DNA from 3 places in the Arthrobacter sp. MDT1-48-3 genome. Region 1 is predicted to be linked to each of the others. Evidence: riboswitches for the same ligand, from Rfam matches in the RefSeq annotation. Region 1 holds a riboswitch; each other region holds the start of a gene.
The links. Region 1 has a riboswitch for S-adenosylmethionine ahead of ACX80L_RS07170 (ABC transporter substrate-binding protein). Riboswitches for the same ligand answer to the same signal wherever they lie in the genome.

Region 1 (10,522 bases):
CGGCGCCGGCCGTCCACCTTGATCAGCGCTTCGACGCCGACGAGGACCTGGCGGACCTGCAGCTTCCGGTAGGTCTGGGACATGAGCTCGTTCCCCGCTGCGTCCACGAGGTGCTGATGGAACAGGGCGTCGAGCCGGATGAACTCCTTCACCGATGCGCCGGTGAGCGGTTCGGGAAGGGCGGCCTGCTGGCCGAGGATGTCTTGCATCCCTGCGACGGGCGGGGCGCCCGTCGCGATCGTCACCCGCGCGGCGTGGCTCTCGAGGACGCCGCGGAGGTCCATCAGGTCCGAGATCTGTCGGGCCGTCACGATGGGGATGTAGGCTCCGCGCTGCGGGATGAGCTCGACGAGGCCATCGGCGACCAGGAGGAGGAATGCTTCCCGGACGGGCGTGCGCGAGACACCGATCCGCTCCGCCAGCTCCTGCTCGTTCAGGAACCGGCCCTGCATCGATCCGTCCGTCAGGACGTTCTCCCGCAGGTACGAGTACGCCCTGTCGCGACCCGAGACCGCTGCGCCGACTGTTCTTCCCATACATTAGGTATACAACGAAAAGGAGCTCCCCATGCGCGTAGCCGTCGCACAGCTGACTAGTGGATCCGATCCGGTGGCGAACCTCGCACTCGTCGAGCAACTCGCCGGCGAGGCAGCGGAGGGCGGAGCCGACCTCGTGGTCTTCCCCGAAGCGACAATGTGCGCCTTCGGCAACGACCTCTCCGCCGTCGTCGAGCCCCTGGACGGGCCGTGGGCGTCGCAGGTCCGGACGATCGCCGAGCGCCTGAAGATCGTGGTGGTCGCCGGGATGTTCACGCCCGGCAGCGAGGGACGTGTCCGCAACACGCTGCTCGCCGTCGGGCCCGGCGTCGACACCAGCTACGACAAGGTGCACCTGTTCGACGCGTTCGGGTACCGGGAATCGGAGAGCGTGGAGCCGGGCACCCGGCCGGTGGTCTTCACGCTCGACGACGTCACGGTGGGCCTCGCGACCTGCTACGACATCCGCTTCCCCGCTCTGTTCACCGCGACGGCGGCGGAAGGCGCCCGGGTGAACATCGTGTGCGCATCCTGGGGAGCCGGGGAGGGCAAGGTCGACCAGTGGTCGCTGCTGGCCCGGGCACGAGCCCTGGACAGCACCACCTTCGTGGTGGCGTGCGGCCAGGCCGACCCCGCCAGCATCGGTGTGCCGCTGACCGGGACGGCCCCGACGGGAGTGGGGCACAGCGCCGTGGTCTCCCCGCTCGGCCGCGTCCTCGTGGAGTTCGGCCCCGAGCCGGCACTCGAGTTCGTCGACATCGACCCGGCGGAGGTCGACGACGCCCGCGGCAAGCTGCCCGTCCTCGCCAACGCGCGTCGCTTCTAGGTCCAGACCGCGCGGGGCGTCGCGGCGCCTGCCGACGGGCAGGCGCCGTCGTGCGCCCTAGGCGCCCGCCGACGTCGTCCCCGGGGCGTCGCCCGCCCGCCACACGAACTCCGGCACCGTCCCGTTGATCTCCCAGTCGCCGACGATGCGCGACTTGTAGATCACGGGGTTGTGCGACGAGATGGTGCGGGCGTTGCGCCAGTGCCGGTCGAGCTGGAGGCCCCTGCGGGTCGATGATGCGCCGAGAGCATTGAAGATCGTCGACGCGGCATGCTGGACCTGCTCCGTCACCACGATCTGCGCCTGCGAGGACGCGAATTCCACCGCTACTGCGGCGGCGTCCGCCTCGTCCCGCGAAAGGTCGAGGTGGGCCTCGTAGGCCTCCTGCACCAGCTCGGCCACCCGGAGTGCAGCAGCCTCCGACGCGAAGGCGAGCGCCGACACCTCCCCGACCACCTGCTGCACCTGGATGTCCTCGCTGGGTCTCGTGCCGTTCCCGTGGCTGAAGGTGCGGGTCCTCCCGCGCACCTCCGCAGCGACGTCCCGGACGGCCGCACGGGCGATTCCCGCGAGCGTCGCGACATGGATGAGCTGGTAGACCCCCGTGTCGTACGGTGGGTGGTCCGCCTCGACGAGAACGTCCTCGGCCGGCACGTGGACGTTCCGGAACACGGATGTGCCGCTCGCGGTCAGGCGCTGGCCGAACCCGTCCCAGTCGTCGACGACCTCGACGCCGGTCGCATCCCGCCGCACGAGGGCGATCACGTCCACGCCGTCGTCCGTGCGCGCACCCGTCTGGATCCAGTCGGCGTAGAGGCTGCCTGTCGTGTAGTACTTCGTGCCGTCCACGCGGTAGTCGTCGCCGTCGCGCGTGATGGTGGTGCTGACGCCGCCGACGGCGACGGGCCCCGTCTCGGTCCACGCGTTGCCCAGCACTGCCCCTTCGGCGACGCGACGCAGCCAGACGGTGTCGTTCGCGTAGAGCCGGTCCTCGACGAACGCGATGTGGGACCGGAGGGCCTGCGCGAGATTGGACTCCGCGGCGGCGAGCTCGATGAGCAGCCGGAAGAACTGCGGGGCGCTGATGCCGCCACCGCCGAGCTCGACGGGTACGCGCAGCGCGGTGAAGCCGGCATCGGCGAGCTGGCGCACCTGGCGGTGCAGCAGGATCCGCTCGTCCTCGCGCTCGGCGGCGCCGGCGGCGATCTCCTCGAACAGCGGACGGAAACGTTGTGCGAGCCCTCCGTAGGTGACGGGTGCGGTGACGGTCTCGGCGGTCATCGGTCGGCTCCTGCCGGGTTGTGTGCGGACGGGGTGGCACCGGGGACGACGGCGGGCCGGCGCTCGGGCATGTCCGGCACGGCGTCGAGCAGCGCCCGCGTGTAGTCCGTGGTCGGAGCGGTGAAGATCGCCTCGGCACTGCCCGACTCGACCACGCGGCCGTCCTTGAGGACCAGGACGTCATCGCTGACGTGGTGGATGACGCCGAGGTCGTGGCTGATGAACAGATAGCTCAGCCCGAGCTGGTCCTGGAGGTCCGCGAGGAGGTCGACGACCTGCGCCTGGATCGAGACGTCGAGAGCTGAGACTGGCTCGTCGAGCAGCAGGACACGGGGCTGGAGCGCGAGGGCACGGGCGATCGCGACGCGCTGGCGCTGCCCGCCCGAGAGGGTGAGCGGCCGCCGCTCGAGAAGGTCGAGCGGCAGGCCCACCTGACCGAGGAGTTCCGCTGCACGGTCCCGCCGCTCGCCCGGCGCGCCGACGGAGCCGGCGTCCAGGGCGTCGGTGATGACCCGGCCGACGCTGAAACGGGGATCGAAGGAACTCAGCGGATCCTGGTTGACGAGCTGGATGTCGGGCCGGTGCGGACGGCGGAGATCCTCCGTGACGGCGGTCGGACCGCCGGTGCCGGTCGCGCCGCGTCGGCGGAAGCCGGAGCGGCCACGGTCGGAACCACCGTCCTCGGTGGAATCCGCCTCCGCGTGTCCGGCCCTCAAGGTGCCGGTCCCGGCCCCGTACCGCTCGCCCTCGGACCGCTCGCCCTCGGACCGCCCGGCGGCGGGCGCCGCACCTCCCACCCAGGGCAGCCCCCCGAGGGTGACCGTCCCGGCGTCGGGCTCGGTGAGGCCGAGTGCGATGCGCGCCGTCGTCGACTTCCCCGATCCCGATTCGCCGACGATGCCGAGCGTCTTTCCTGCCGCGAGCGTGAAGGAGACGTCGTCGACCACCGTACGGCGCGTGCCGTCCGGGGAGGCGTAGGTCTTCACGAGGTTGCGGGCCGCCAGCGCCGGCGCGTCCTCGGAGAAGGCCGAGAGCCGCGTGGGCCGCGAGGTCACGGAGACCCGCGGGACGGCCGAGAGCCGGGTGCCCTTGCCCGCCGCGGAGGGCACGGCGTCGATCAGCTGGCGCGTGTACTCGTGGCGCGGGTTGCCGAGGACCTCGTCGGCCCGCCCGGATTCGACGATGCGCCCGTGCTGCATGACGGCGATCTCGTCGGCGAGGTGGCTGACGACGGCGAGGTCGTGCGAGATGAAGATGAGCCCGCGGCCCTGCTCCTTCAGGCCGGCCAGCAGCTCGAGGATCTGCGCCTGCACCGTGGCGTCGAGGGCCGTGGTGGGCTCGTCGGCGATCACGAGCTGCGGATCGAGCACCGTCGCCTGGGCGATCAGCGCACGCTGGCGGAGGCCGCCGGACAGTTCGCCCGAGCGCTGCCGCGCACGGACCTCGGGATCGGGGATCCCGGCGTCGCGCAGGGCGGCGTACACCCGCTCCTGCCGCTCCGCCCGGCCGCGGATACCGTGGGCGCGGAGGGCCTCGTCGATCTCCTGGCCGACGGTGCGCAGGGGATCGAGGGACACGAGCGCGTCCTGCAGCACGTAGCCGATGTCCTTGCCGCGCAGTCTCCGCCACTGCCGCTCCGACAGGCGGGTCGCGTCGTTGCCGAGGACGTCGAGGCGGCCGGCGGACACCCGGGCGTTGGCGGCGTTGAGGCCCACGAGCGTGCGGGCCGTGACGGTCTTGCCGGAGCCGGATTCACCCACCAGGGCGAGCGCCTTGCCGGGAGCGAGGGCCAGCGAGACGTCGCGGACGACGTCGACGACGCCGCGCGGGGTGCTGAAGGAGACGTTGAGGTTGTCGATGGCGAGCAGGGGCTGCTGCACGGGGTTGGTTCCGGTGGTGTTCGTCATGGTCAGACCTCTGCTTCGAGTCGGCGCTGCAGGTGGTGGCCCACCACGGTGGTGGTCAGCGCGGCGAGGGTGATGAAGATGCCGGGGAAGGCCGCGATCCACCAGGCGACCTGGAGGTAGTTGCGACCGTCGGCGAGCATGGCGCCCCACTCGGCGGCGGGCGGCTGGGCGCCGAGGCCGAGGAAACTCAGCGACGAGGCCCAGACGATGGCCTGGCCGATCCCGAGCGTCACGAGGACGAAGAGGGGCCGTGCGACGTTGGGGACGATCGTGTGCCAGAGGATGTGCGACTTCGAGCGGCCGAGCGCGAGGGCTGTTTCCACATACGGGGCCGCGACCACCTGCAGGGTCTGGGTGCGGAGCATCCTTGCATAACCAGGGGCCGAACCGACCCCGACGGCGATGGCGGCGGTGACGACGCCGGTGCCGGACACCGCGATGACGATCAGGGCGAGGAGCAGGCCAGGGAAGGCGAACAGGATCTCCACGAAACGGCAGATCGCCGAGTCCAGCCACCTGCCGGACACACCGGCGGTGATGCCGAGGGCGCCGCCGAGGATCAGCCCGATGGCGGTGGCGGCGAGGCCGAGCAGCAGGGACTGGCCCGTGCCCGCGATCACGCGGGAGAAGACATCACGGCCGTTCTGGTCCGTGCCGAACAGATGGAGGCCATCGGGTGACTGGAAGGCGTTGGCGGGGTCGATCTCGAAGGGGTCCTGCCGCAGGAAGACCGACGGCGCGATGGCAGCGAGCACCAGGAAGGCGAGGAGCGCGGCGGCGATCCGGACGCCGATGGGCGTGTTGCGGACGAGGCGCCCGGCACGGGAGGGAGCAGGGGCCGGTGACGAGGGAGCTGCGCTGCCGCCCTCCGCCGTCGTGGTGGGGTCGAGGGTGAGGCTCATGCTGCGGATCCCTTCGGGTTCGTGCGGGGGTCGACCACGCGGTAGAGGACGTCCACCACGAGGTTCACGAGGATGTAGACCGCGGCGATGAGAAACACCACGGCGAGGGTGATGGGCAGGTCACGGTTCACGATGGCGTCGACGAGGGACCGGCCGAGGCCGGGTCGGGCGAAGATGATCTCGGCGACGACGGCCGAGCTGACGAGCGAGCCGACGGCCCAGGCGGAGAGCGTGAGGCCGGGGAGGATCGCGTGGCGCAGGGCGTGGGTGATTCGGACGGCGGTGTCGCTGAGGCCGCGGGCACGGGCGCTCAGGACGAAGGGCTGGGCGAGGGCGTCCTCGAAGGAGGACCGCGTGACCTGGGCGATGAACCCGGCGAGCGGGACCGCCAGCGAGAGCGCCGGCAGGACGAGCGACCGGAAGCCGTCATTGCCCGCGACCGGGAACCAGCCGAGGGTCACCGCGAAGACCACCGCCAGCATGATGCCCACCCAGAACTGGGGGAGGGAGGCGAAGAACACCTCGACAGCACGCCCGGCGCCGTCGAGCACACGCCCGCGGCCCACCGTCAGGAGGGTGAACGCCAGGGCGATCACCCAGGCGAACACGAGGGCGAGCCCGGCCAGCTGCAGGGTGGGCAGGATCTGTGGGCCGATGATCTCCAGGACGGGGACCTTGAAGATGTAGGACACCCCGAAGTCGCCGGTGAGGAGGTTGCCGAGGTAGGAGAGGTACTGGACGAGGACGGGCTGGTCGAGCCCGTACTCTGCCCGCACCGCGGCGACCGTCTCGGGTGACGGCGAGGATCCCGCCCCGCCGAGGATCGCGGTGATCGGGTCACCGGGCGTGAGGCGGAGGACGAAGAACGTGAGGGTCACGGCCGCCCAGAGGACGAAGAGGCTGCCGGCCGCACGCTTCGCGATGACCTTGCCGGCGGTACCGGCCGTCGCTGTCGTGCGGGGTGCTGCGCTGAGGGAATCGAGGGAAGAGGTGCTCATTCTGAATCCACCGCCGTGACGTCGTAGAGGTAGGGGAGGGACAGGCTCGGTTCGAGGGTGAGGTTGCCGTAGCGGTCGCTCCGCAGCGCCACCTGGCTGGCCTGGTTGTAGAGCGGCAGCTGCAGGGCGTTGTCGCTCACAATCTGCTGCGCCTCGTAGTAGAGGCGCTCACGCTCGGCGGGATCGTCCGTGGCCAGGGCGTCGTTGAGGATGCCGTCGAGCTCGGGGTTGCGGAAGCCGGAGCCGTTCGGAACGAAGCCCGCCGATTCGGTGTACTCCGAGGAGAAGACGATCCGCAGCACGTCCGCGGTGTTGGTGTTCCAGTAGTCGGCGCGGAGGTCGTACGCGAAGTTGTTGCCGAGCTCGCTGACGGTCGCGCCGTCGCCGTTCTCGATCAGCACCTCGAAGCCGGCCTTCTTCGCCGTCGCCTGGATCTGCGTGACGAGCGCCTGGTGCGCGGTGGGCCACGCGCCGGGCGTGTAGGGGAAGTGCACGGTCAGGCGCTCGCCGTCCTTCACGCGGTAGCCCTCGTCGTCGCGCTCGGTCCAGCCCGCCTCGTCGAGCAGGCGGTCCGCCTCGTCGGGGTCCGGGTCGTAGACGTGCTCGAAGTCGGGGGAGTAGAAGCCCGTGGTGGAACTGAGCGGGCCGCCGGCCCGGGTGACGGTGCCGAAGTACACGCTGTTGATGCCCGCATCGACGTAGGCGCTGTGCAGGAAGGCCTTGCGGACGTCCACGTCGTCGAACGGTGCCCGGGTGGTGTTGAGGATCAGGTTGGTCGGGTTGCCGGGCCGGTCCTGCAGGATCAGTTCGACGTTCGGGTCCGCCTCGGCCTCGCCGAAGTGCACCGACGGCATGAGGTCGAGGGCGTCCACCTGGCCCGCCCGCAGGAGGCCGTAGCGGGTGGAGTCCTCGGGGACGATGCGCCACTCGATCTTCTCGATGTGCGCCGGCCCCTCGTGCTGCGCATACGGCGGAGCGGAGTTGTAGTCCTCGTTGCGCACCAGGCTGACCTTGGACTGCGGAACGTAGTCGACGATCTTGTACGGCCCGGTACCCACGGGGGCGTTGCAGTTCTCGGCCTGCGGCCGTTTGAGCGCCTCGGGCGATTCGATGCCGAGGAACGGCTGGGCGAGCACCTCGAGAAACGCGGCGTAGGGGCGGTTGAGGGTGACGACGGCGGTGGTCTCGTCCACGACCTCGGTGCCCACGTAGGGCTTGAGGTAGCCGCCGGCCGTGCCGGACTGCGTGTCGGGGTCGATCATGTGGTCGAGGTTGGCCTTGACCGCCTCCGCGGTGAGCTTCGTCCCGTCGGTGAACCAGACGTCGTCGCGCACCGTGAAGGTGTAGCTGAGGCCGTCGTCGGACACGGACCAGTCCGTGGCGAGCCACGGGTGGATGGCCCCTTCGCTGTCCTGGGACACGAGGGAGTCGAGGTAGTTCGCCGCGATGGACGCCTGCGGCATGTCCCCGTTGACGTGGGGGTCGAGGCAGGAGATGTCCTTGCCGGTGGCGAAGACGAAGGTGTCGTCCTCGCTCGCGGCTGCTGATCCTCCGCAGCCGCTCGTGGTGAGCACTAGGCCCGCCGCGACGGCGAGCAGGGCGAGGGTGCGGGGTGGACGGGGAGTGCTGGGGCTTGCTGTTCTCACGCGTGGCTCCTGAATCATCGCCCGATGGAGGGTGATACAGGTCAGCCAGTAGTCGCCCCGGGCGTGCCGGAGCACGGAAGGGCAGACCAACGAAAGCGTGTAGCTTCTCCATCGGTCCTGGCAGTAGCACCGTTCCCCGTTGCTACACGGGGAGGGTTGCTGCGGCGTCGTCGATCCAGGTCTCTCGGCCGCTCGGGATGGTTATGGCTACAGCTAAGCGCACCGGAGGGCGGGGGCGCCAGTGGTGCCCGTCATATTCGGTCACGCGGCGCTCCGGGACGGTTTCCCCCGATGCCCGACAGCTGCACCAGGAGTTCCACCTTGCGGCCGAGCGCGAAGCCGCTGAGGTCCGGCAGCCGCACCAGGTACTCGTCCTCGACCAGCAGGTTCAGGAGCCGGTAGGTGGTGGCCTTCGGCAGCCCGAGGTTGCGGCTCACCTCCAGCCCGGTGACCCCGGGTCCGCACCGCGCAACCTCCTCGAGCACCGCGAGGGCGCTCCGCACCGCTTTGGGCTGGCGGGCCCGCAGGCCGACGTCGTCGGGCCGGTCCGTGGTCATGGGGCATCGCCCGCGGCAGTGTTCCGACCACCTCCGAGCACGGCGTCCTGCGTGGGCACGTCGTAGAGCCCGAGGACGGGGTCCGCCGACCGGTGACGGCGGTGCAACAGGAACCAGAGCAGCGCGGTGGCCAGCAGGATGCAGAAGATCCAGCCGCTCGCGCTACGGCCCGCACCCGCGAGGGTGATCCGATAGGCGACGAGGGCACCCGCGAGTGCCACCGAGGTGAGCCCGGCCGCGAGCGCCGGCCGGAGGGTCAGCTCGCCGATGCGCCGCAGGAAGACCGGCGCTGCACAGCACGCCAGCAGATAGGCGGTGACGTAGGCGGTGGCTGCGGTGCCGAGGAGCTTGTTCATCGCCTCGCCCGTTCCGAGGCCGAGCAGGATCAGCGTCGCCGGAACGACCGTCACCACGGGCATGGCAGCCAGGACGGCGTGGACGGGCGTCCGGAACCGGAGGTGGGCGTGCCCGAGCCAGGCGGGCAGGACATCCTCCCGGCCCATGGTCAGCAGCACCCGGGCCAGTGCGGTGGCGCACGCGAGCGTGCACGCGAAGAAGGACAGCGCGGCGCCGGCGTCGAGCAGGGGGACCAGCCACGGGAGGCCCGCAGCCCCCATCGCGGGACCGAAGACCTGCGACCCGTCGTCGTCCAGCGGGGGCACGGATTGCAGCAGGACCCGTTGGGCCAGGGCTGCCACGACGTACAGCACACCCCCGCCGGCGGCACTCCAGAGCAGCACTCGGGGAATGGTCCGCAGCGGCCTGCGCGTCTCGGCGCCCAGGACGGTGGCGCTCTCGAAGCCCACGAAGGCCATCAGGGCCAGGACGGCGCCCGTCGCCAGGCCGCTGAATCCCGGGTCCGGCACGGCGGCCCGGACGTCGACGTCGGGCAGGGCCTCGCGTGGGACCGCGAGGAACACGAGGACGATCGGCACCACGAGGACCAGGAGCGCCGCTCCTTCGGCCATGAGCATGGCGAGGGAGGACAGGCGGAGACCCCGGATCAGCAGCCACGTGCAGGTCCCGCCGACCGTGAGGATGACGCCCGCCATCACCGGATCGGCGAGTTGCGGCCGGCCAAACGACGCGATGAGGTCCGAGGCGTGCAGCGCGAAGCCGATCAGCGCGAACATCGCGATGCAGGCGTAACCGATGATCAGCGAGCAGCCCGTCGCGAGGGCGACCAGCGGTCGCCACGTGCCCGTGCTGCCCAGAGCCTGGGCCACGTAGCTGTACAGCGAGCCGGCAGCCCCCATGCGCCGCGCGTACTGGCCGAGCGTGTAGCCGATCAGCAGGACCAGGACCGTCGCGCAGAGGATCGACGTAACCGCGTGGCGGCCTGCGGCGGCGGTGACCATCGCGGGCATGGTCACGGCCGCGGCAACCGGTGCCATCGCGGAGACCGACTGCGCGAGGGCGTCGACGGGGCCGAGGCTCCGCCGGGCCAGGCCGTGGAGCGGAGAGATGTCCGCCAGCCCCGTCACTCGAGGAGGGCTGGCGACGGCGTCCTGCAGTGGCTTCATGATCTGCCTTTCCCCCGCGAACAGTAGGTGCGCCGTGTTGCCCTGATGTTTCACGACGCCTGTATGACGCAGCAGGCGCGACGACGTCGCAGGTGGGGCTCCGGGCACGCCGTGCGGGAGTCTCATTTGGAACGACGGCAGCTTTTACCGGGCGATGATCGGGCGGAAACGGTCCGTTGGAAGCATCGCTGCATTGCTATCTCCCCCACAGGCACGGCGTCCGCATCCGCCGTCGGCCCCCAGCGCCTCACCGGCACCCTGGGCGCCGGATCCATCGTGTTCATGGTCGTCGCGGCGGCATCGCCGCTGACCGTCATCGGCGGCGCCGCGCCGCTCGGAATCCTGC
Region 2 (10,522 bases), on a different contig from region 1:
AACTCGACGACGACGCGCAGGCGACGCTCCGCCGGCTCAACTCCGAACTCTCAGCACTCAGCACCGAGTTCTCGCAGAAACTGCTGAAGGACACCAACGACTCCGCCCTGCTGCTCGACTCCGCCGACGACCTCGACGGACTGTCCGCGGACGCGATCTCCGCTGCCGCCACGGCGGCGACCGACGCGGGCCACGACGGCAGGTACCTCCTGACACTGATCCTCCCGACGGCGCAGCCGGCCCTCGAGTCACTCACCGACAGGGAGGTCCGCCGTCGCCTGCACGAGGCCGCCGTCGACCGCGGCGCACGCGGCAACGACGCCGACACCCTCGCGATCGCCACCCGCATGGCGACCCTGCGCGCCGAGCGCGCAGCCCTGCTCGGCTTCGACACGCACGCCGCGGCAGCGACCGACAACCAGACCGCCCCGTCGCTGGACGCGATCATGGACCGCATGCGCGAACTCGCGGCCCCCGCCGTGCGCAACGCCCGGGCCGAAGCCGCCGAGCTGGAGGCCGAGGCCGGCCATCCGATCGAACCGTGGGACTGGGCCTACTACGCCTCGAAGGTCCGGAAGGCGAAGTTCGACGTCGACCTGGACGCCCTCCGCCCCTACTTCGAACTCGAGCGCGTCCTGCAGGACGGAGTGTTCTACGCCGCGACCCGGCTGTACGGTCTCACGTTCACCGAACGCCCCGACCTTCTCGGGTACCACCCCGACGTCCGCGTGTGGGAGGTCTTCAACGAGGACGGCTCGGGCCTCGGCCTGTTCCTCGGCGACTTCTACACCCGCGACACCAAGAGCGGCGGTGCCTGGATGAACTCCTTCGTGGACCAGTCGCGGCTCCAGGGCACACGCGCCGTCGTCATCAACAACCTGAACATCTCCAGGCCCGCGGCGGGCGAGCCCACCCTGCTGTCCTACGACCAGGTGGTCACCATGTTCCACGAGTTCGGCCACGCACTGCACGGCCTGTTCTCCGACGTCATCTACCCGCTGTTCTCCGGCACGTCGGTGCCGCGCGACTTCGTGGAGTACCCGTCGCAGGTCAACGAGATGTGGATCCTCTGGCCGGAGATCGTCGCGAACTACGCCCGCCACCACGAGACGGGCGAACCGCTCCCCCAGGACGTCATCGACCGCATCCACGCCGCCGGCGCCTGGGGCGAGGGATTCGAGACGACCGCCTACCTCGGTGCCACCCTGCTGGACCTGGCCTGGCACTCGATCCCGCCGGGCACGGTCGTCGAGGACCCGCTGGCCTTCGAAGCCTCGGCCCTCGCCGATGCCGGCGTCGACTTCGCGCCCGTTCCGCCGCGGTACCGCACCTCCTACTTCAAGCACATCTTCGCCGGCGGGTACGCGGCGTCCTACTACGCCTACATCTGGAGCGAGATGCTCGACGCCGACACCGTGGAGTGGTTCAAGTCCTCGGGCGGCCTGACGCGCGCCAACGGGGACCACTTCCGGCGGGAGCTGCTGTCGCGGGGCAACAGCATCGATCCGCTGGAGGCGTTCCGCGCCTTCCGGGGCCGGGACGCCGACCTCGAGCCCCTGCTCGTCCGCCGCGGGCTCGCATGACCGGCCCTGCCGGCGGTCCAGCCGCATGGTGACCATCGACCAGTGCCAGCGGCTGCAGGCCGCCTGGTCCGCGGCGCTGGCCACGGCGACGGGCGGGAGGACCTTCTCGACGCACGGCTCCACGTGGGTGTGGCTGCCCGCGCGACGCGAACTGGGCATGATGTTCCCGGAGTCCGTGAGCGCGCACGCCGTGCGGCCCGCCCTGGCCGAGGGGGTGCGGCTCGGCGCCTCCTCGGTCCGGGTCTGGCTCAACGGCGCGGTGGACCCCGTCGAGCTCGCCGGTCTGGGATTCGGTCCGAGCTGGCAGCCCTGGTGGATGGCGGCACCCGCGGCCGCCGTGGTCGTGCCCGGGGACGACGACGCCGTCCTCGCCACCGACGTACCCGACTACTCGGGTCCGCTGGAACAGGAGCTGCGGGTGGTCCGCTCCCAGCCGCGGCAGGCGTGGCATGCCGTGACACGGAGTGGGGAAGGCGGCAGCATCTCCGGAGCCGCGTACTCGTTCTACCCGTCCGGCGTCACGGGCCTGCGACGCCTCGGCGGTGTCCACAACCTCGAGGTGCTCCCGGACCACCAGCGGCGCGGGCTCGCCACGGCCCTGCTGAGCGCCACGGCGCGGGCCGCACTGCAGGCCGGTGCGGTGGACCTCGCCGTCAACGCCATACCGCAGGGCTACGAGTTCTTCTCGAAGCGGGGCTTCACACTGCTCGGACGCGGCAGGACCTACGCGCTGCACCTCTGACCGGCTGCGGCCCGACGGTGGACGCATGACAGCCGAGCCGCGTCCCCCCCGCCGACGGTGATGTCGGAGGTGCGTGGGCCCGGTCCCGGCGGGACCGCGCCCGGGCGTTCGGGGCGACGGCCGAGGACATCCTCGGGGACCTCCTCGGGGACCGCGAGGCCCCGCGAGGCACTGACGCCGTCGCCGCCTCCGCGGGAAACGGCAGAGGACCGCGCCCTACCGTTCGCGTTCCTCTCCACCGCCCGTGCTGTGCTGCTACCAGCCGCGCTCGGCGAGGCGGTGCGGCTGCGGGATCTCGTCGACGTTGATGCCGACCATGGCCTCGCCCAGACCGCGCGAGACCTTGGCGATCATGTCCGGATCGTCGTGGAACGTGGTCGCCTGGACGATCGCGTTGGCGCGTTCGGCCGGGTTGCCCGACTTGAAGATGCCGGAGCCGACGAAGACGCCGTCCGCGCCGAGCTGCATCATCATGGCCGCGTCCGCCGGGGTCGCGATGCCGCCGGCGGTGAACAGGACCACGGGGAGTCGACCGGCGGAGGCGACCTCCTTCACCAGCTCGTAGGGCGCCTGGAGTTCCTTCGCGGCGACGTACAGCTCGTCCTCGGCCATGGAGGAGAGGCGGTTGAGCTCCGCGCGGATGGTGCGCATGTGCATCGTGGCGTTCGAGACGTCGCCGGTGCCGGCCTCGCCCTTCGAGCGGATCATCGCAGCGCCCTCGGTGATGCGCCGCAGTGCCTCACCGAGGTTGGTCGCACCGCAGACGAAGGGGACGGTGAACTTCCACTTGTCGATGTGGTTCGCGTAGTCGGCGGGCGTGAGGACCTCGGACTCGTCGATGTAGTCGACCCCGAGGGACTGCAGGACCTGCGCCTCCACGAAGTGGCCGATCCGGGCCTTGGCCATGACCGGGATGGAGACGGCCTCGATGATGCTGTCGATCATGTCGGGATCGCTCATGCGGGACACGCCGCCCTGGGCGCGGATGTCCGCGGGAACCCGTTCGAGCGCCATGACCGCTACCGCACCGGCGTCTTCGGCGATGCGGGCCTGCTCTGCTGTGACGACATCCATGATGACGCCGCCCTTGAGCATTTCGGCCATCCCGCGCTTGACCCGGTTGCCGCCGGTCTGTGCTGTGGTTGCCGAATTGTCTTCAACGGTGGACACGACTTGCCCCTAAAGGTAGATAAAAGCTGACCCTTCATGATACGCCGCCGCAGGACGCCCTTCCGGTCGCGGCCGCCGCCCCGGTCCCGGCCGTTCCCGCGGGCTCCGGACCCCGGCGCGGGACCGCGCACGTCAGCGATCCGACAGCTATCCGGCAGCGATCCGGCAGCGATCCGGCAGCGTCACACGGCGTCACGCGGCGGAATGCCGCGTCTTCCTGCTGGAAAGCGGACGATATGCCGCCTACGCTCGGAGCCACAGATCAAGAGTTCCGACGCGAAGCCCTGGCTCGTCGGACGGCAACCCCCTCCGTGGCGGGGTGCCCCAGGTGAAGATCCGGCCCCGTGCATCAGCGCGGGGCAAGCACGGCGCGGACCTCCAGCGGTTCCGCGTCCCGTCGATGGGACATCCATGTCGTACATCTGCCTGCTGCTCTCGGGAGCAGCCCTTCTGATCAACGGACTCGGCCTCCTCGGCCGGGTCCCGCCACGTGACGCGGGATTCCTCAATCTCGCGGTCGGTGTGCTCCAGCTCGTCCTCGCAACGGTCGTCGCAGCGACCGGGGCGCCGGATCCTGCCGCGTTCAGCACGGCGAGCGGGATCTTCCTCTTCGGGCTCACCTACCTGTACGTGGGTCTCGGCTCCGTCGCGGGTCTGGGCTCCGCCGGCGTCGGCTGGTTCTGCGGGCTCGTCGCCGTGCTCGCCGTCGTCTTCGCGGCCACGTCGCTGGACACCGACCCGCTCGGCTCGGTGCTCTGGCTCGCGTGGGCGGTGCTGTGGGGTCTGTTCTTCCTGATCCTCGCCCTCGACGCCGTCCGTCTGACCCGGGTCACCGGCTGGAGCGCGATCCTGGTCGGAACCGCCAGCACCGTGATCCCCGCCGTCCTCGGCCTCAACGGGGCCTGGCCCGTCGGCGGAGCCTCCGCCGTCGGCGCCGCGGCCGTCATCGGCGCACTGTTCGTCGGCGCCGGCGTCGCCGGTTCCCGTCCGGCGAGAACGGCCGTCCCCCGGGTCGCCGTCCACGCCTGATCTCCCCGCCCCCGCCCCCTCCCAGCCCCACTCCCAGCCCCACTCCCAGCCCCACTCCCAGCCCCACTCCCAGCCCGATCGGAAGGCCCACCATGACCACCCTGACGCACACTTATCCCACCGCGGACGCCGACTACGAACTCCTCGCGGCCCGCTTCCGACCCCTCTTCGCACGCATCGCAGACGGCGCATCGCGCCGCGAACAGGAGCACGAGCTGCCCCGGCAGGAGATCCGCGCCCTGATCGACGCCGGATTCGGGGCACTGCGGGTACCGGTCGCCGCCGGCGGGTTCGGCGCCTCGCTCCCGCAGCTGTTCCGCCTCCTCACCGAACTGGCCGCCGCCGATTCGAACATCCCCCAGGCGCTGCGCGCCCACTTCGCGTTCGTGGAGGACCGCCTCGTGTCCGCCGGTCCCCAGCGCGACGTATGGCTCCAGCGCTTCGTGGACGGCGAGATCGTGGGCAACTCCTGGACGGAGGTCGGCACCGTCACCATCGGTGACGTGATCACCAAGGTGAGCCCGGACCCGGGCAGCACCCACGGCGACTTCCGCATCAGCGGCACGAAGTACTACTCGACCGGCAGCATCTTCGCGGACTGGATCGACACGTTCGCCCAGCGGACGGACAACGGTGTCAAGGTCATCGCGGTGGTCAGCACGCACCAGGAGGGCGTCACGCACGGGGACGACTGGGACGGCTTCGGCCAGCAGACCACCGGCTCGGGTACGTCCACCTTCGACCGCGCCCGCGTCGAGGCCGGGAACGTCATCGACTTCGACACCCGGTTCAAGTACCAGACGGCCTTCTACCAGGCGGTGCTGCTGGCCGTCCTCGCGGGCAGCATCACCGCGGCCGAGCGGGACGTCGCGCGAGAGGTACGGAACCGCACGAGGATCTTCAGCCACGGGAATGCGCCGTCGTTCGCTGCCGATCCACAGATCCTCCAGGTGATCGGCGAGGTCTCCGCCGCCGCCTACGCCGCGGATGCCACCGTGGAGCGGGCCGCCCGGTCCCTGCAGCACGCCTACGAGGGCGCGTTCCTGGCCGACGAGGTCGAGGACGAGCGCCGGAACGACGTCGCCGAACTCGAGACGGCCAAGGCGCAGGTGGTCCTGTCGGCGCTCGCCACCCGCGCCACGTCCGACGTCTTCAATGCGCTGGCCGCGTCCGGCGTCAGCACGTCGAAGAACTTCGACCGGCACTGGCGGAACGCCCGCACCGCGGCCAACCACAACCCCTGGGTGTTCAAGGCGAGGATCGTCGGCGACCACTCCGTCAACGGGACCGTGCCTCCCCGCGTGTGGTCCATCGGTGCGGCGCCGGGTGCGGGCAAGCCCTGAGCAACCTGCAGGACGGGACCGCCCGCGGTCCCGTCCTGCCCGGCCTCACCCGCGCCGCGCGCCGCCCGCCTGCCGCGCCGGGCAGACCTCGCGCCGCTCCAGTTCGTCCAGCACGGCATCGAGTGCCCCGGCGGGCCACGGCGACGACGGCGTCCACACCGCCCGGTGCAGCGGCGCAGAGGGAGCCGTCCTGCGCTGCAGCAGGAGGAGGTCCGTCTCGGAGACGATGTGCAGATCGGTCGGGAGGAACCCTGTCCCGGGTGTCATGGCGTGTCCTGTTCTGGTGGATGGGTCATCCTCCGTTAGACGCACGACCGGGGGCCGAATCATCGGTTCCGGCGCAAGGAAGGGCGAAGGATGCGGGCCCGCATCCACCGCCTGCCGTCGAAGCTCAGCCTTTGGGCAGGATTGGCCCAGCGGATCAGTCGTGACGAAAGCCCGCTGATAGCTTTCAAAAGACACCTGCCGTCCTCGGCCGCTCCTTCGGGAGCGATCCGGGGCCGCACGGCCACTGAGCAGCTGGGGAGCTTGCTATGAATTCTCGCGAACGCGAAAAACTGATCGTCGACAACCTGCCGCTGGTCGGGTACCTCGTCTCGACCCTGTGCGCCCGCGCCACGCATCTCTCGCGGGATGACCTCGCGTCGGTCGGGGCCATCGCCCTGATCACATCTGCGGACTCCTTCGACCCGACCCTGGGCGTGCCCTTCGGCGCCTACGCCCGGCGCCGTATCACGGGGGCCTTCGCCGACGAGATGCGGTCCAACGACTGGGCTCCGCGTTCCGCGCGACGGAGGATCGGCGACACGATCGCTGCACAGGACACGCTGGCCGCCTCCCTCGGGCGCACGCCCACGACGGACGAGCTCGCCATGACGCTCGGCGTCAGCCGGCACGAGGTCCAGGCTGCGCTCGGCGACGCCGCGCGATCCGTCCAGGCGCTCGACGAGACCGTCCTCGACATCGTCCCCTGCCTCGACCAGCTCCCCGAGGCATCGCTGCTGGCCGACGAGCAGGTCCGGCACATCCGCGCCGCGGTGGCCCATCTCCCCGCCCGCATGCGCCACATCATCCAGGAGGTCTTCTTCGAGGGACGATCGGTGACCGAGGTGGCAGCGGAGCTCGGGACCACCCACTCGGCCGTCTCCCAGCAGAAGTCCGAGGCGCTCCGGCTGCTGCAGGACGGCCTGGCGACCCACTACTCCGACACAGCGGGCTCCGCGCCCGCTCCGATCTCGCGCGTCTCGCCCAAGCGCAGGGCGGAATACCTGTCCGCGCTCGGTTCGGCGCTGACGCCCCTGCGCGGCCACGCGGCGACGTACGCCACGGCTCGCCCGGCGTTCGCCTCGGCGTCCTGACCGTCCCGTACCGGCGGCGAGGTCAGGACGCGGGCCTGGCCTCCAGCGACTGGCGATGGACGGCCCGCACCCTCTGGTAGACGGTGACGAGGCTTGCCGCGGCCAGGACGACGAGGACGGCCAGCAGGAAACCCTCGGGCAGGCCCAGTCCCGTCAGCCCGGTGACCACCAGGACGGAGACGAGTCGCTCCGCACGCTCCGCGAGCCCCACGTTCGCCGTGAAGCCGAGCGACTCGGCCTTGGCGCGGGCGTACGAGACGATCATGCCCAGCACGAGGCAGGCGAGTGCGGCGACCGCGATCGCGGCGTTCCCGCCACCCGTGAAGAACCAGATCGCGACACCCGCGAACAGCGCGCCGTCGGCGACGCGGTCGAGCGTCGAGTCGAGGAAGCTCCCCCACCGGCCTCCACGGCCCTGCATCCGGGCCATGATCCCGTCGATCACGTCGGAGAACACGAACAGCGTGATGAAGACCGTTCCCCAGAACAGCTGGCCGAGCGGGTAGAGCACCAGCGCGCCACCGGCGACACCGACCGTCCCCGCGATCGTGACGGCGTCGGGCGTCACGCCCCACCTCAGCAGCAGGCGTGCCAGCGGCGTGAAGAGGGCCGTGAAGAATCCCCGCGCGTATCGGTTGAGCATCAGGCGTCCGATCCCGCCGGCCCGGCCGCGGACGGCCAGGCAGCCGCCACCTGCGCATGCACGTCGCCGAGGGTCTGCGTGATCGCCTTCGTCTGCGCGATGATCGGCAGGAAGTTCCCGTCACCGCCCCAGCGCGGCACGACGTGCTGGTGGAGGTGGGCGGCGATACCGGCGCCCCCGGTGACGCCCTGGTTCATGCCGAGATTGAACCCCGACGGGTTGGACACCTTGCGCAGCACACGCATGGCCGTCTGCGTGAGGGCGGCGATCTCCGCGGTCTCCGCCTCGTCGATGTCCGTGTAGTCGGGCACGTGCCGGTAGGGGCAGACCAGGAGGTGGCCGGCGTTGTAGGGGAACAGGTTGAGCAGTACGAAGGCATGGGTCCCGCGGTGCACGATGAGGGATTCCTCGTCGCTCCGGTGCGGCGCCCGGCAGAACGGACAGGTCTGTTCCGACGTGACCTGGTCCTGCCCTCCCTTGATGTAGGCGAGCCGGTGCGGTGTCCACAGCCGCTGGAAGGCGTCCGGCACGCCCGCCAGCCCGAAGTCGTCCGTCACCGCCGCATCCCCCGGAGGGGTCGCGGGCATCCCCCGGCGGTCCGCGTCCTCCATCAGACGGTGGCTTCCCTGCTGCGGACCGCCTCCACGATCCGGCGGACGGCCTCGTCCACGGGCACCTGGTTGTCCTGGCTGCCGTCCCGGAAGCGGAAGGAGACGGCACCGGCCTCCTGGTCCTCACCGCCGGCGATGAGGACGAACGGCACCTTCTCCTTGCTCGCGGTCCGGATCTTCTTCGGGAACCGGTCCGATCCCGCATCGACCTGCGCGCGGATGCCCTCGGCCTTCAGCTTGTCGACGACGTCGAACAGGTAGTCGTTGAACGCCTCGGCGACCGGGACGGCGAGCACCTGCACGGGGGCGAGCCAGGCGGGGAACGCGCCGGCGTAGTGCTCGGTGAGCACCCCCATGAAACGCTCGATCGAACCGAACAGGGCCCGGTGGATCATGACCGGACGCTGGCGGGACCCGTCGGCCGCTTGGTACTCGAGCTCGAAGCGCTCGGGCAGGTTGAAGTCGAGCTGGATCGTCGACATCTGCCAGGTGCGGCCGATCGCGTCGCGTGCCTGCACGGAGATCTTCGGGCCGTAGAACGCGGCTCCCCCGGGGTCGGGCACGAGCTCCAGGCCGGAGGCCTCCGCGACCTCGGCGAGGGTGCGCGTCGCCTCGTCCCAGATCTCGTCGGAGCCGACCGACTTCTCCGGGTTGCGCGTGGACAGCTCGAGGTAGAAGTCCTCGAGGCCGTAGTCCTTGAGGAGGCCCAGGACGAAGTTCAGCGTCCCGGTGAGCTCGTCCTTCATCTGCTCACGGGTGCAGTAGATGTGGGCGTCGTCCTGGGTCATGCCACGCACACGCGTCAGGCCGTGGATGACACCGGACTTCTCGTACCGGTACACCGAGCCGAATTCGAAGAGCCGCAGCGGCAGCTCACGGTAGGACCGCCCGCGCGAGCGGAAGATCAGGTTGTGCATCGGGCAGTTCATCGGCTTCAGGTAGTAGTCCTGGCCGGGCTTGCGCACGGTGCCGTCCTCGTTGAGCTCCTCGTCCACGTGCATCGCCGGGAACATGCCGTCCCGGTACCAGTCGAGGTGGCCGGAGACCTCGTAGAGGTGGCCCTTCGTGATGTGCGGCGTGTAGACGAACTCGTACCCGGCGTCGGTGTGCCGCTGGCGGGAGTAGTCCTCCATCGCCTTGCGGATGATGCCGCCCTTGGGGTGGAACACCGGCAGCCCCGAGCCCAGTTCGTCCGGGAAGGAGAAGAGGTCGAGCTCGGTGCCGAGCCGGCGGTGGTCGCGACGCTCCGCTTCCGCGAGGCGCTCCTGGTAGGCCTTCAGGGCGTCCTTCGTGGGCCACGCCGTGCCGTAGATCCGCTGCAGCTGCTTGTTCTTCTCGCTGCCGCGCCAGTAGGCGGCGGCCGAGCGGGTCAGGGCGTACGCGTTGGAGATGAGCTTGGTGTTCGGCAGGTGCGGGCCGCGGCAGAGGTCCTTCCAGACGACGTCCCCGGACTTGCGGTCCACGTTGTCGTAGACGGAGAGCTCGCCGACGCCCACCTCGACGGACGCGCCGTCCTCATCCGTGGCCCCGCCCTTGAGCCCGATCAGCTCGAGCTTGTACGGCTCGTCCTTCATCGCCTCGCGGGCCTCGTCCTCGGACACGACCCGGCGCACGAAGCGCTGATTGGCGTTGACGATCTTGAGCATCATCTTCTCGAGCTGCTTGAGCTCGTCGGGCGTGAACGGCTCCTCCACGTCGAAGTCGAAGTAGAAACCGTCGGTGATGTACGGGCCGATACCGAGCTTGGCTCCCGGACGCAACTGCTGGACGGCCTGCGCCATGACGTGCGCGGCGGAGTGCCGCAGCACCTCCAGCCCCGCAGGATCCTCGAGGGTCACGCCCTCCACCGAGGCACCCTCGGCCAGTTCCTGGTCGAGGTCCTTCAGCTCGCCGTCCACGCGCATCACGACGACGTCCCGCCGCTCACTGAACAGCTCCGTCCCGGTGGTGCCCGTGGTCGCCTGCTGCTCTTCGCCGTCGACGATGAGTTTCATGGACTGGGGCGCTGACACGGGGGGTCTCCTCGATGCTGGGGAAATGGGC
Region 3 (10,522 bases), on a different contig from region 1:
CCCGAAATCACCGATAATCTACATTATGTCAGGTAACGGTCCGGGAAGGGGCAAAAACCCCTCCCCGTCACTCCCCGGCACATTCACGTCCATGGGCACCGCCGACCGGGAACGATGCTCGTCGATCTGCAGGCTGCCCGGCATGGGGGTGCACACGATCATCCCGGGGGCAGGCATTCCGGTCGCCCGCTGAGCAGCATTGCCCATCCCGATGCGCAGCTGCCGGTTACAAGGTCATGCGAGGACGTGTAGCCCCGAGCAGCGCAATCGGTCGTGCTCCGGCGTCGAGGACACCACAGTGCGGGGCTCGACTCCGGCCCGTGCCACCATCGGGCTGAGGCTGTTTCGGTCGGTAGGAGGCGCGGAACCGAGCCGTTCACGTCGGGGATCGTCCTCCGACGGCTCGCGGCCGGACGTGCGGTGATCCTCCTCCCCCGCCGTCCGTCGCCTGAGGCGCCGGTAGGGACCGGAACCGGACGACGCGCCCCGACCGCATCTCCCCGGTCTTCCGGAGTTCTGGCGTGCTGCGCCGGGTCGGGACGAATGACCCTACCCGGGACGTGGACCAGGAGGCATCGTTCTAGGACAGCGCGATTCACCGGAATCATCGCATCGGAGAAGGAGACGTTGCCGTGACCAGAAGGGATGTTCCTCAGATCGTTGTCGGAGTCGACGGATCCGAGCAGTCCGTCGAAGCACTGCGGTATGCCGAGAAGCTCGCCCCCACCTTCGGCGCGACGATCTTCGCAGTCGCGGCCTGGGACTACCCGGCAGCGGATCCGGGATTCATGCCGCTCGGCAGCAGCGAGTTCTCGGAGTCCGCACGCAGCGACCTGGAGAAGGCCCTCTCCGCTGCGTATGGCGAGGACCGGCCGGCAGGCTTCGAGAGCACGGTGGTGTTCGCCCACCCGGCCAAGGCCCTCGTCAAGGCCTCCGAGTCCGCAGTGCTGCTCATCGTCGGCCGTAGGGGCCACGGCACCTTCCGCGGCCTTCTGCTCGGGTCCGTCAGCAGTGCCTGCGTATCCCATGCGCACTGCCCTGTCCTCGTCATCCGCGAGGACGCGCATCACGCAGCGTCCGAGGCGTGATGTGCTTCCTCCGGCTGTCGACCGCAGTACGTCCGGCACAGCTGAAAGCGAAGCATGCAGGCGCGTCACCGGACGACGACGACGTTGCCTCGCGCATGGTGCAGGACGGCATGGACCGTGGAACCGAGCCGTACTCCCAGGGTATTGGTGCCCTTTGCGCCGAGGACGACGACGGCGGCGTTCCGTGCCTCCTCGAGGATGAGTCCCGGCACGGAACGCGCCACGACGAGGTCCCGGGTCACGGCGATACCCGTATGCTCGCTGAGCAGGGCGGAGGCCCGCTCCAAGGCCTCGTCCCCCACCGCGGATACCGGGCCGGAGGGTGCGTGCCTGCGGTGCTGCTGGACGTGCAGGAGCCGCACCGACGTCCGCAGGCTTGCCGCGAGATCGGCCGCCACGGCCACGGCTCTCTCACTCTCCGGCGATCCGTCGACGGCGACCAGGACGGCGTCGTGGTCGGCGCGGGCCTCGCGGACGACGACGACGGGGCAGGACGCGCTGGACGCGAGATGGAAGCTCACCGATCCGACCAACAGGCCCGCGAAACCGCCGAGTCCGCGGGTTCCGGTGACCAGGAGCGAGGCTTGCTGAGAAAGCGCGGTGAGGTTCCCGGCCGGTAGTCCGACGATCAGGCGCCTCCGCACATCCAGGTGTGGTTCCGCCTCCGCGGCGAGATCGCGGCCTTCGTCGGCGAGCTTCTCCGCCTCCCGGCGCAGGCCGCTGTCCTGAACGCCCGTCACGGGCCCGAGGTCATGGGTGAAGAGGGGCCACACCCAGCAGTGCACGACGACGAGCCGAAGCTGTGCCGCCAAGGCGTAGTGGGCCGCCCAGAGGACCGCGCGCTTCGCGCCGTCCGAGCCGTCGTACCCGACGACCACGGGTTTGCGCTGGACCTGACCCGCGCTGGTGTCGGCATCCTCGGTGCCCGGGATCATGCCGGCACCATGAGGGGTCGCGAAGCGGAGGGCTCACCGTCGACTCGAGGCAGACGGGGTGAAGTGGGCGTGTCCATGGTGGTGTCCTGCTCCCTGGGTGCGGCAATCTCCTAGGCGTTCATCGTCGGCCGGGCCGGTGCGCAGAGATAGGGCCGAAAGTCCCATCTCCTCTTCCGGGTCCTTGGACCCTGCTGCGACAGGGGGCGGCAGGTGATGATGGTGCGGGTGCAGGACGCGCTCAGCCGGTCGGAGCCCGGCCTTTCAGAGGAGTCGGACATGGACAAGGCCGAAGGTGACATACAGGACCGACGGATCACGGTGTTCCTCCTCGACGATCACGAACTCGTGCGACGGGGATTGAGGGAGTTGCTCGAGGGCGAGGGCTTCACCGTGGTCGGTGAATCGGGCTCCGCAGAGGAGGCTGCCCGGAGGATCCCCGCCCTGTCACCGGACGTCGCGATCCTCGACGCGAGGCTGCCCGACGGTACGGGGATCGAGGTGTGCCGGGACGTGCGCTCGATCGATTCCTCGCTGTCGTGCGTGATCCTGACGAGCTACGACGACGATCAGGCGGTGCGCGGCGCCGTGTTGGCGGGGGCGTCCGGCTACATCCTGAAGGAGATCCTGGGCTCGGACCTGATCGAGAAGATCCGTCGCGCAGCGTCGGGTGAATCCCTGTTCGCAGCAGGCGTGAAGGAACGGATCATCGCCGGGCTTCGTGATGCTCCGGTCGAGGATCCGCGGCTGGCGGGACTGACGAGCCAGGAGAAGAAGGTCCTGGCTCTCATCGGCGCCGGCCTGACCAACCGGGAGATCGGCGCAGAACTGTTCCTGGCCGAGAAGACCGTGAAGAACTACGTGTCGTCGCTGCTGTCGAAGCTCGGCTTCCAGCGCCGCACGCAGGCGGCGGTGTTCATCTCGAGGCCGGCGGAACCGAGATACCGCTAGCAGCCAGGGGGATCTCGAGGTGGACGTCGGTCCCTCCACCCACGGTGCTGGTGATGGACACCGTGCCCTCGCACAGTTCGGCGCGACGCTTCATGTTGGCCAGTCCGCTCGTCCGGCTGGGGTTCTCGAACCCGCGGCCGTCGTCGGTGATCCTCAACTCGAGGCGTCCGCACCGTGCACGCAGGATCACGGTGATCGTGCGCGCCTCGGCATGACGCAGCGCATTGGCCAGCCCCTCGAGCAGCACGGCCCGCACATGGTCGGCTCGCTCGTCGTCCACTGACGTATCCAGGGGGCCGGAGAGTTGCAGGACCGGGTCGAGGTCGTGGCCGTCGAAGGCATCGGCGACGAGGGAGAACACCGTGGAGGTGAAGGTCGGGGCGACCTGCGGGACGGAGCGGAGCGAGTAGATGGTGTCGCGCAGCTCCCTGATCGTCGCATCCAGTTCCTTCGTCACTGCCGAGATGCGGTTCAGCGCTTCCGCATCCGGAGTGTACTTCCGCAGGCTCTGAATGCTCAGGCCGGCCGCGAAGAGCCGCTGGATGACCAGGTCGTGCAGGTCTCGGGCGATCCGGTCCCGGTCGCCGAAGACAGCTTCCTGTTCCCGCTGCCGGTGGATCCGCAGCAGTTCGAGGGCCAGGGACACATGGGAGGCGAAGGTGCGCATCATCCCGTGATCGACATCCGAGAAGGGCGTCGCGCCGGGCGGGCGGCCGATGACGAGGAAACGCCGGTCCCCCGCGCCGGCGAGCCTGCAGCACAGTGCCGTCCCGATGGTGCCTGCCGCAGCCCCGGGGAGTACCGCCGCGACGTCCTCAGCATTCAGCAGGACCGGTGACAGGGTGGTCGGCAGCCGGTCCATCAGTCCGGCATCGTGGCTTCGTCGTCCCAGGAGGGCCGCGGCCTCGACGCCGTCGACGGCTTCGCAGATCATCTCCCGTTCGTTGCCGAACGTCCTGAGGACGGCGGCGAGGATACTGTGCGAGGCGTCGAGTGCATGGGTAGCGATGATCTCGAGGTCATTGCTGGATCCGTCGTGCTCCCCGAGGAGTTCCCTCACCGCGTTGAGCCCGCCTTCCAGCCATCGTGTCCGCCGGTTCGATTCCTCGAAGAGGCGCGAGTTCTCTATCGCGACGCCCGCGGCGGAGGCGAGCGAGACCACGAGCTGCTCATCTGCGGCGGAGAAATCCGTCCCCCCGTTTTTCTCCGTCAGGTACAGGTTGCCGAACACCCGGTCATGGATGCGGATCGGCACGCCCAGGAACGAAGTCATCTGAGGGTGATCGGCCGGGAATCCATAGGCGAGGGGGTGCTCGCGCAGATCCGAGAGACGGACGGGGTGCGGCTCGGTGATCAGCAATCCCAGGACGCCGTGCCCCGTCGGGAGCGGACCGATGCGCCGAATGTCCTCCTCCTCGAGACCGACGGTGATGAAGTGGCTGAGCATCCGGTCCGGACCGACGACGCCGAGGGCACCGAAGCGTGCATCGACCAGCTGACACGCCGCTTCGATGACACGTTCCAGGACGGTGTCGAGTCCCAGGTCGTCCGCGATGGCAGCGAAGGCAGCCAGGAGGTTCTCCACCCCCGCCGGAGCCGGTGGTTGCACAACCGCGCCCAGGGGCGGCTCCTCAGGGTAGGTGACCATGCCGCACGCTCCGTCGATCAGGACGAGACCTCATCGTTGGACGATAACAGGGTCGGCGGGCCCCGGTCGGCGTGGCGCCCGCTTCGTACTCCCGGTCCATGGACGCAGGACCTGCACGGACCGACGCTCGTGCTGCTCACGAATGCTGGGATCTGCTCCGAGGCGCTCCCGTCGGGTGCTGGGCGGATGCCGCCGCCGGTCCGGCTGATGGAGGGCACATCAGGGTCTTGCGGCCCTGATGCATGCCTCGGACGCACTCACGCCGTCGCAATGCTGGGCGTTGGTGACCACGCAGTCGACGGGGCGGCTGAGATTCTTCCGGGATGGGCTGCTGGAGATCTTCCCCGTCAACTACTTCGTGCTCGATGAGCGCGTGTACGTCAGGACCAGGGCCGACGGCATCATCGCCACCAGCCATCTGGAGCACGCTGCAGTCCAGACCCATTCCACGGACAGGACCACGCAGAGCGGTTGGACCGTCCTGGTGAACGGGCCGGCGGCCCGCGTCGAAGATCCTGAACTCCTCACCACGTTGTGGGGTACAGCAGCCGAGGAGCCGTGGGCGCCCGGCCTGCGCGACCTGTTCTTCGCCCTGACGCCCGCACATGTGCGCGGGCGCCGCCTGCACACCACCCACTAGTCGCTGTCGGGTACGGGCAGCCTGTCCGACGCTCACCCGATCGGCCGTGCTCGGTCCCGGTGCGCCTGCTGCGGCCGCCGCCATCGGCCTCTATCGGCAGCGGCGACGCAGGTCTACCGTGAGTGCATGTCGAGCCCTCCCGTATCCCCGGCCAACCACGACACCGATGCGACCGGCGTGCTCATGCGGGACGTGATGGGGCAACTGCTCCAGAAGCTGAGATACGAGCCGACCGCGAAGCGCGTCCGCGCCACGCTCGGCGGACAGACTGTCGTGGACACGACGCACGCGATGCTCGTGTGGGAGCCGCGCAGGGTCGTGCCCGGGTACGCCGTCCCGTACCAGGACATCCGCGCCGAGATCTCGCCCCGCACCCCACCGCCACCCGAGAACGGTCCGGTCGGATTCATGCTGCCCGACCTGTCGACGATTCCCGTGTTCGACCCGCGTATCCCCTTCGACGTGCGCACGACCGCGGGCGAGCCGGTCGGGATACGCGTCGCTGGAACGGAGGCCGTCGCGTCCGGATTCCGCGCACGCGACCCCGGCCTCGACGACTACGTGATCCTCGCATTCGCCGACTTCGACAGCTGGTTCGAGGAGGACGACGAGATCATCAGCCATCCGCACGACCCGTACGGCCGCATCGACATCCGAGGCACCTCCCGACACGTGCAGCTGATGCTCGACGGACACATCCTCGCCGACACCACCCGGGCGCGGATGCTGTTCGAGACGACCCTGCCCGCCCGGTACTACCTTCCGGTCGAGGACGTCGTGGCGCCGCTCGAGCCCAGCTCGACACGGTCCATGTGCTCGTACAAGGGCTACGCGACCTGGTACTCCGCGATGGTGGGAGACAGGAGGGTGGATGACATCGCGTGGCAGTACGAACACCCCCTGAGTGACGCGGCCGAGGTGCAGGGCTACGTCGCGTTCCTCGACGAGCGGCTCGATCTCGTCATCGACGGCGAGCAGCAGGAACGTGCCCTCACCCCGTGGTCGTGATATCGGTGGTCGTGTCACGGGCGGTGATCGACGTCGGCACGTCGCGTCGGCGGTGACCTGAGCACCCGGGGTGACGTGGGCTTCCCCGCCGAGGACCGTCGCGGTCTCAGGCCTGCCGCGGCGTCAAGGGTCTCCGCACCCCCCGGTCCTGTCCGGGAAGGCCCAAGGCACCGGCCGTGCCGACTATGCTCGCGCCATGGACCAGCAACTGCACTTCGTCACGGTCGCCACCCGCGACCTCGACGCCGCGCGATCGTTCTACAGCGGATTGGGCTGGTCCCCTGCGCTCGACGTCCCGGAGGAGATCATCTTCTACCGGGTGGCGCCCGGTCTGCTCCTGGGGCTGTTCCGCTCCGACAAGTTCGCGCAGGACGTCGGGCTCGCTGCGGCGCCCGTACCGTCCGGGATGACGCTGTCGCACAATGTCGGCAGCCCCGACGAGGTCCGCCGGCTGGTGGCCAGGATGGCGGACGCCGGCGGGACCATCCTCAAGGAGCCCCGCGACGGCTCCTTCGGGGGCATCTTCCACGCCCTGGTCCGGGATCCGAACGATGTCGTCTGGGAGATCGCCTTCAACCCCGGCTGGCGGATCGACGACGACGGGGGCGTCGTCATCGGCTGATGCCGGAATCAGGTGCGGCACCGGCTCCCCTGCTGTCGTATTCCCTGTCCGCCAGGTATTCGACGGGACACTGCGCGGGTATCGCAGGTCCCGGTCATATTTCTTCTTATTCGCAGGACCGCCCGTCTCCCTGCCTATATTGAATCCAGCTTCAAGAGATGCGGTCGGAAAGCTCCGACTGGACCGCACACCAACCCCATGTTCCTGGGTGGTTCGGATGACGAAGCGGCCTTCGCCATGGCACGTGAGTGCCCGTCCGGCGCGGGCAAGAGCACACCGAAAGGCACTCCCGTGAGCTGTAACGCCCTCCCCCTCCCTTAGCAGGCCCTGCGCGTCCAGCGCATCCTGTTGCTCCTTTCTCCCCTTTTCCGGTGAATTCCGCCGTGCGCGGCACCGGACCCCTCAGAGGAATTCTCCATGAATGCATCCGTAATTCCCCCTGCCCGGAATCACCGGCCGGTCCGCCGGCTCACCACGTTATCGGCCGTCGCCCTGGTGGCCCTTGTCAGTGGCTGCGCCGGGCCGGCGGCCTCCACCTCGGAGGCGGCCGGTGAGCCCGTGTCCGGAGGGGTCCTGGACGTGTCGATCTCGGCCGAACCGGGGTGCCTCGACGGCCACGGCATCTCGGCGACCCAGCAGCAGTTCCTGGGACGCCTGATCTACGACAACGTGGTGACGCTGGACGAGAACGGGGACATCGCGCCCTACCTCGCGGAATCATGGGACATCTCGGAGGACGGCAGGACCTACACCTTCCACCTCAAGGAGGGCGTCACCTTCAGCGACGGCTCGCCGTGGAACGCGGAGGTCCTCGGCCAGAACTTCGAGCACATGCGGGACCCCGCGACGAAGTCACCGCTCGCCGCCGCGTACATCGCCCCCTACGTGGACGGCACGGTCCTGGACGAGTACACCTTCGAGGCCCACCTCGAATACCCCTACACCCCGTTCCTCTACACCCTCGCGCAATCCTGGCTCGGGATGAACTCGGGCAAGGCCATCGCGGAGGCTCCCGAGACCCTGTGCCAGCAGCCGATCGGGACCGGCCCCTTCACCGTCGCGGACTACCAGCCGGGCCAGAGCATCACCTACACGAAGCGCGAGGGCTACGACTGGGCGCCGGAGTGGCTCGAGGGTGACGGCGAGGCATATCTCGACGGCATCGAGGTGACCCTCGTCGGCGAGCCGGTGATCCGGCACCAGTCCCTCGTCTCCGGGCAGTACGACCTGACCGAGAACCTCGCGCCCCAGAACGCGGCGGCTGTCCAGGCAGACCCGAACTTCACCTACGAGAACCTCCCCCGCACCGGCAGCCCCTACGTGCTGAGCTTCAACCTCAGCCGCGCGCCGTTCGACGACCTCGCCGTCCGCCAGGCCTTCGCCGCCGCCGTGGACACCGCTGCGGTCACCGAGAGCCTGGGCTTCGGCACCTACACGCCGATCGACGGGTTCCTCTCGAAGGAGAGCAAGTACTACGACCCGACCGTCGAGGGGACGCTCACCCACGATCCCGAGCGCGCGAACCAGCTGCTCGACGACGCAGGCTGGTCCGAGCGCGACGGCGAGGGCTTCCGCACGAAGGACGGCCGACGGCTGGTCGTCGAGGTACCGACGGTGGAGAGCTCGACGCCGAGTCCCCTGCTGGTCCAACTGCAGGGCGAGGCCCGCAAGGTCGGCTTCGACCTCCAGATCATCCAGCTGCCGCAGGCGCAGCTCAGCGAATTGCGCTACGCCGGTGACTACGACGCGCTGGCCGGCGTGTGGCACACCAACACCACCGACGTCCTGTTCATCCGGTACCACTCCTCGGAGATCACCGGCGAACGGATCGGCCAGAACTCGTCCTACGTCGACGATCCGGCGCTGGACGAACTGCTCCTGACGGCCCGCGGGTCCGACGACGGACCGGAGGCTGAGGAAGCGTACTCGAAGGCGCAGCACCGGCTGCTCGAGATCGTGCCCGGCGTGCCCCTCTACGAGAATCCGAGCCAGTTCGCGTACGCCAAGACGGTCCATGATGTCGCCGTCGACACGTCCCACCCCGTGCCCGTCCTGACCTACGCGTGGAAGGCGGAGTAGGTGCCGATCCTCCGACGCATCCTCACGCGCCTGCTGGTCGGCATCGGCGTGCTCTGGGGCGCGGCAACGCTGACCTTCCTCGCGGTCTACCTGATCCCGGGCGACACCGCTCTGCTGATCCTCGGCGGTCCGGACGCGCGGCCCACGGCCGAGACCCTCGCCCAGGTCCGCAGCGACTACCTCCTCGACCAGCCGTTCATCGTGCAGTACGGCAGCTACCTCGGCAACCTGCTGCAGGGTGACCTGGGCCAGTCCTACCGGCTCCGGCTGCCCGTCACGGATGCCATCGGCCAGCAGATCGGCGCGACGGCGGCCCTCGCGGCAGCCGCCGTCGCCGTCGCCCTCCCGCTGACCCTCGCCGTCGCCGTCCTGTCCGCGCAGCGGGCGAACTGGATCCGGTCGATCGTCTCCGGCGTCGAAGTGGTCCTCGCCGCGACACCGACCTTCATCATCGGGTTCGCCCTGCTGATCGTCTTCTCGTTCTCTCTGCGCTGGTTCCCGATCGGTGGCAATCAGGGCGTGGCGGCACTGGTCCTGCCGGCGTTCACGCTGGGCCTCGCCGTCTTCGGGGCGCTCTCGCAGGTCCTCCGCAACGAACTCGAGGACGTCCTGGAGCAACCCTTCATCCTCACGGCGAGGTCCCGCGGGATGCGCGACCTCCCGGTGCGTGTGCGGCACGCACTCCGGCATGCCGCCATCCCGGTGATGACGATGTCAGGATTCGTCGTCGCCGCGCTCCTCGGCGGATCGGTGATCGTCGAGACCCTGTTCAGCCGGCAGGGCATCGGTTCGCTGACACTGGCCTCCGTCTACAACAAGGACCTCCCCGTCATCATCGGCATCGTGCTGCTCTCCGCCGCGGTGTACGTGGTGGTCAACCTGGTGATCGACCTCCTCTACACGCTCATCGACCCGAAAGTGGTGACGGCATGAGCATCACCTCGCGCACTGCTCCCCCCGACGCGGTTCCCCTGGCGCCGACGCCTCCGGCTTCTCCTACGGTCCCCGTCCACCCCGTCCACCGCGGGGTCCGCGCCCGGCGAGCGCGACGCATCAGGCCCGGCATCCTGCTGGCCTCGGCCTTCCTCCTGTGGCTCGCGGCGGCGGTCCTGGCACCGGGTCTGCTCTCCCCGGCCGATCCGTACGCGGTGGATCCCTCCCGGAGCTTCGAAGCGCCGAACGGGACGGCCTGGTTCGGTACCGACGACTCCGGCGCGGACAACTACTCCCGGATCGTGCACGGTGCTGCCACCTCGCTGTACATCGGTCTCGGCGCGACGGCGATCGGCGTGCTGGGCGGGACGGCCATCGGTCTCCTCGCCGGGCTCAACGGGCGCCTGGTCGAGGCATCCGTGATGCGCTTCCTCGACGTCACCCTCGCCATCCCGGAGATCCTGCTCGCTCTGGTGGTCATCGGCATCATCGGCGGCGGCACGGAGAATGCGATCCTCGCGATCGGGGCGGGCAGCATCGCCTACTACGCCCGGATCACCAGGGCGCAGACGCACCTCGTCCGGCGCTCCGGCTATGTCGAGGCGGCCCGTACGCTGGGGC

Region 2: linked by a shared signal. The riboswitch ahead of ACX80L_RS10865 (AmiS/UreI family transporter) and the one ahead of ACX80L_RS07170 (ABC transporter substrate-binding protein) in region 1 are both predicted to bind S-adenosylmethionine.
Region 3: linked by a shared signal. The riboswitch ahead of ACX80L_RS17570 (ABC transporter substrate-binding protein) and the one ahead of ACX80L_RS07170 (ABC transporter substrate-binding protein) in region 1 are both predicted to bind S-adenosylmethionine.

Annotation. Positions count from the first base shown of each region.
Region 1 is NZ_JBTNDL010000002.1:496,112-506,633, reverse strand. Features, by position in the region: gene ACX80L_RS07200 (GntR family transcriptional regulator) at 1-536, opposite strand, end outside; gene ACX80L_RS07195 (carbon-nitrogen hydrolase family protein) at 568-1,362, shown strand; gene ACX80L_RS07190 (acyl-CoA dehydrogenase family protein) at 1,420-2,643, opposite strand; gene ACX80L_RS07185 (dipeptide ABC transporter ATP-binding protein) at 2,640-4,550, opposite strand; gene ACX80L_RS07180 (ABC transporter permease) at 4,553-5,452, opposite strand; gene ACX80L_RS07175 (ABC transporter permease subunit) at 5,449-6,450, opposite strand; gene ACX80L_RS07170 (ABC transporter substrate-binding protein) at 6,447-8,096, opposite strand; SAM riboswitch class I at 8,202-8,300, opposite strand; gene ACX80L_RS07165 (helix-turn-helix domain-containing protein) at 8,348-8,653, opposite strand; gene ACX80L_RS07160 (APC family permease) at 8,650-10,176, opposite strand; gene ACX80L_RS07155 (APC family permease) at 10,459-10,522, shown strand, end outside.
Region 2 is NZ_JBTNDL010000004.1:199,024-209,545, forward strand. Features, by position in the region: gene ACX80L_RS10850 (M3 family metallopeptidase) at 1-1,583, shown strand, start outside; gene ACX80L_RS10855 (GNAT family N-acetyltransferase) at 1,609-2,325, shown strand; gene pdxS (pyridoxal 5'-phosphate synthase lyase subunit PdxS) at 2,581-3,495, opposite strand; SAM riboswitch class IV at 3,756-3,867, shown strand; gene ACX80L_RS10865 (AmiS/UreI family transporter) at 3,907-4,524, shown strand; gene ACX80L_RS10870 (acyl-CoA dehydrogenase family protein) at 4,617-5,867, shown strand; gene ACX80L_RS10875 (hypothetical protein) at 5,913-6,134, opposite strand; gene ACX80L_RS10880 (sigma-70 family RNA polymerase sigma factor) at 6,401-7,225, shown strand; gene pgsA (phosphatidylinositol phosphate synthase) at 7,248-7,868, opposite strand; gene ACX80L_RS10890 (HIT family protein) at 7,868-8,479, opposite strand; gene thrS (threonine--tRNA ligase) at 8,479-10,473, opposite strand.
Region 3 is NZ_JBTNDL010000014.1:47,009-57,530, reverse strand. Features, by position in the region: gene ACX80L_RS17605 (universal stress protein) at 633-1,088, shown strand; gene ACX80L_RS17600 (universal stress protein) at 1,154-2,023, opposite strand; gene ACX80L_RS17595 (response regulator) at 2,300-2,971, shown strand; gene ACX80L_RS17590 (GAF domain-containing sensor histidine kinase) at 2,937-4,619, opposite strand; gene ACX80L_RS17585 (pyridoxamine 5'-phosphate oxidase family protein) at 4,858-5,259, shown strand; gene ACX80L_RS17580 (DUF427 domain-containing protein) at 5,386-6,267, shown strand; gene ACX80L_RS17575 (VOC family protein) at 6,464-6,889, shown strand; SAM riboswitch class IV at 7,039-7,167, shown strand; gene ACX80L_RS17570 (ABC transporter substrate-binding protein) at 7,307-8,968, shown strand; gene ACX80L_RS17565 (ABC transporter permease) at 8,969-9,901, shown strand; gene ACX80L_RS17560 (ABC transporter permease) at 9,898-10,522, shown strand, end outside.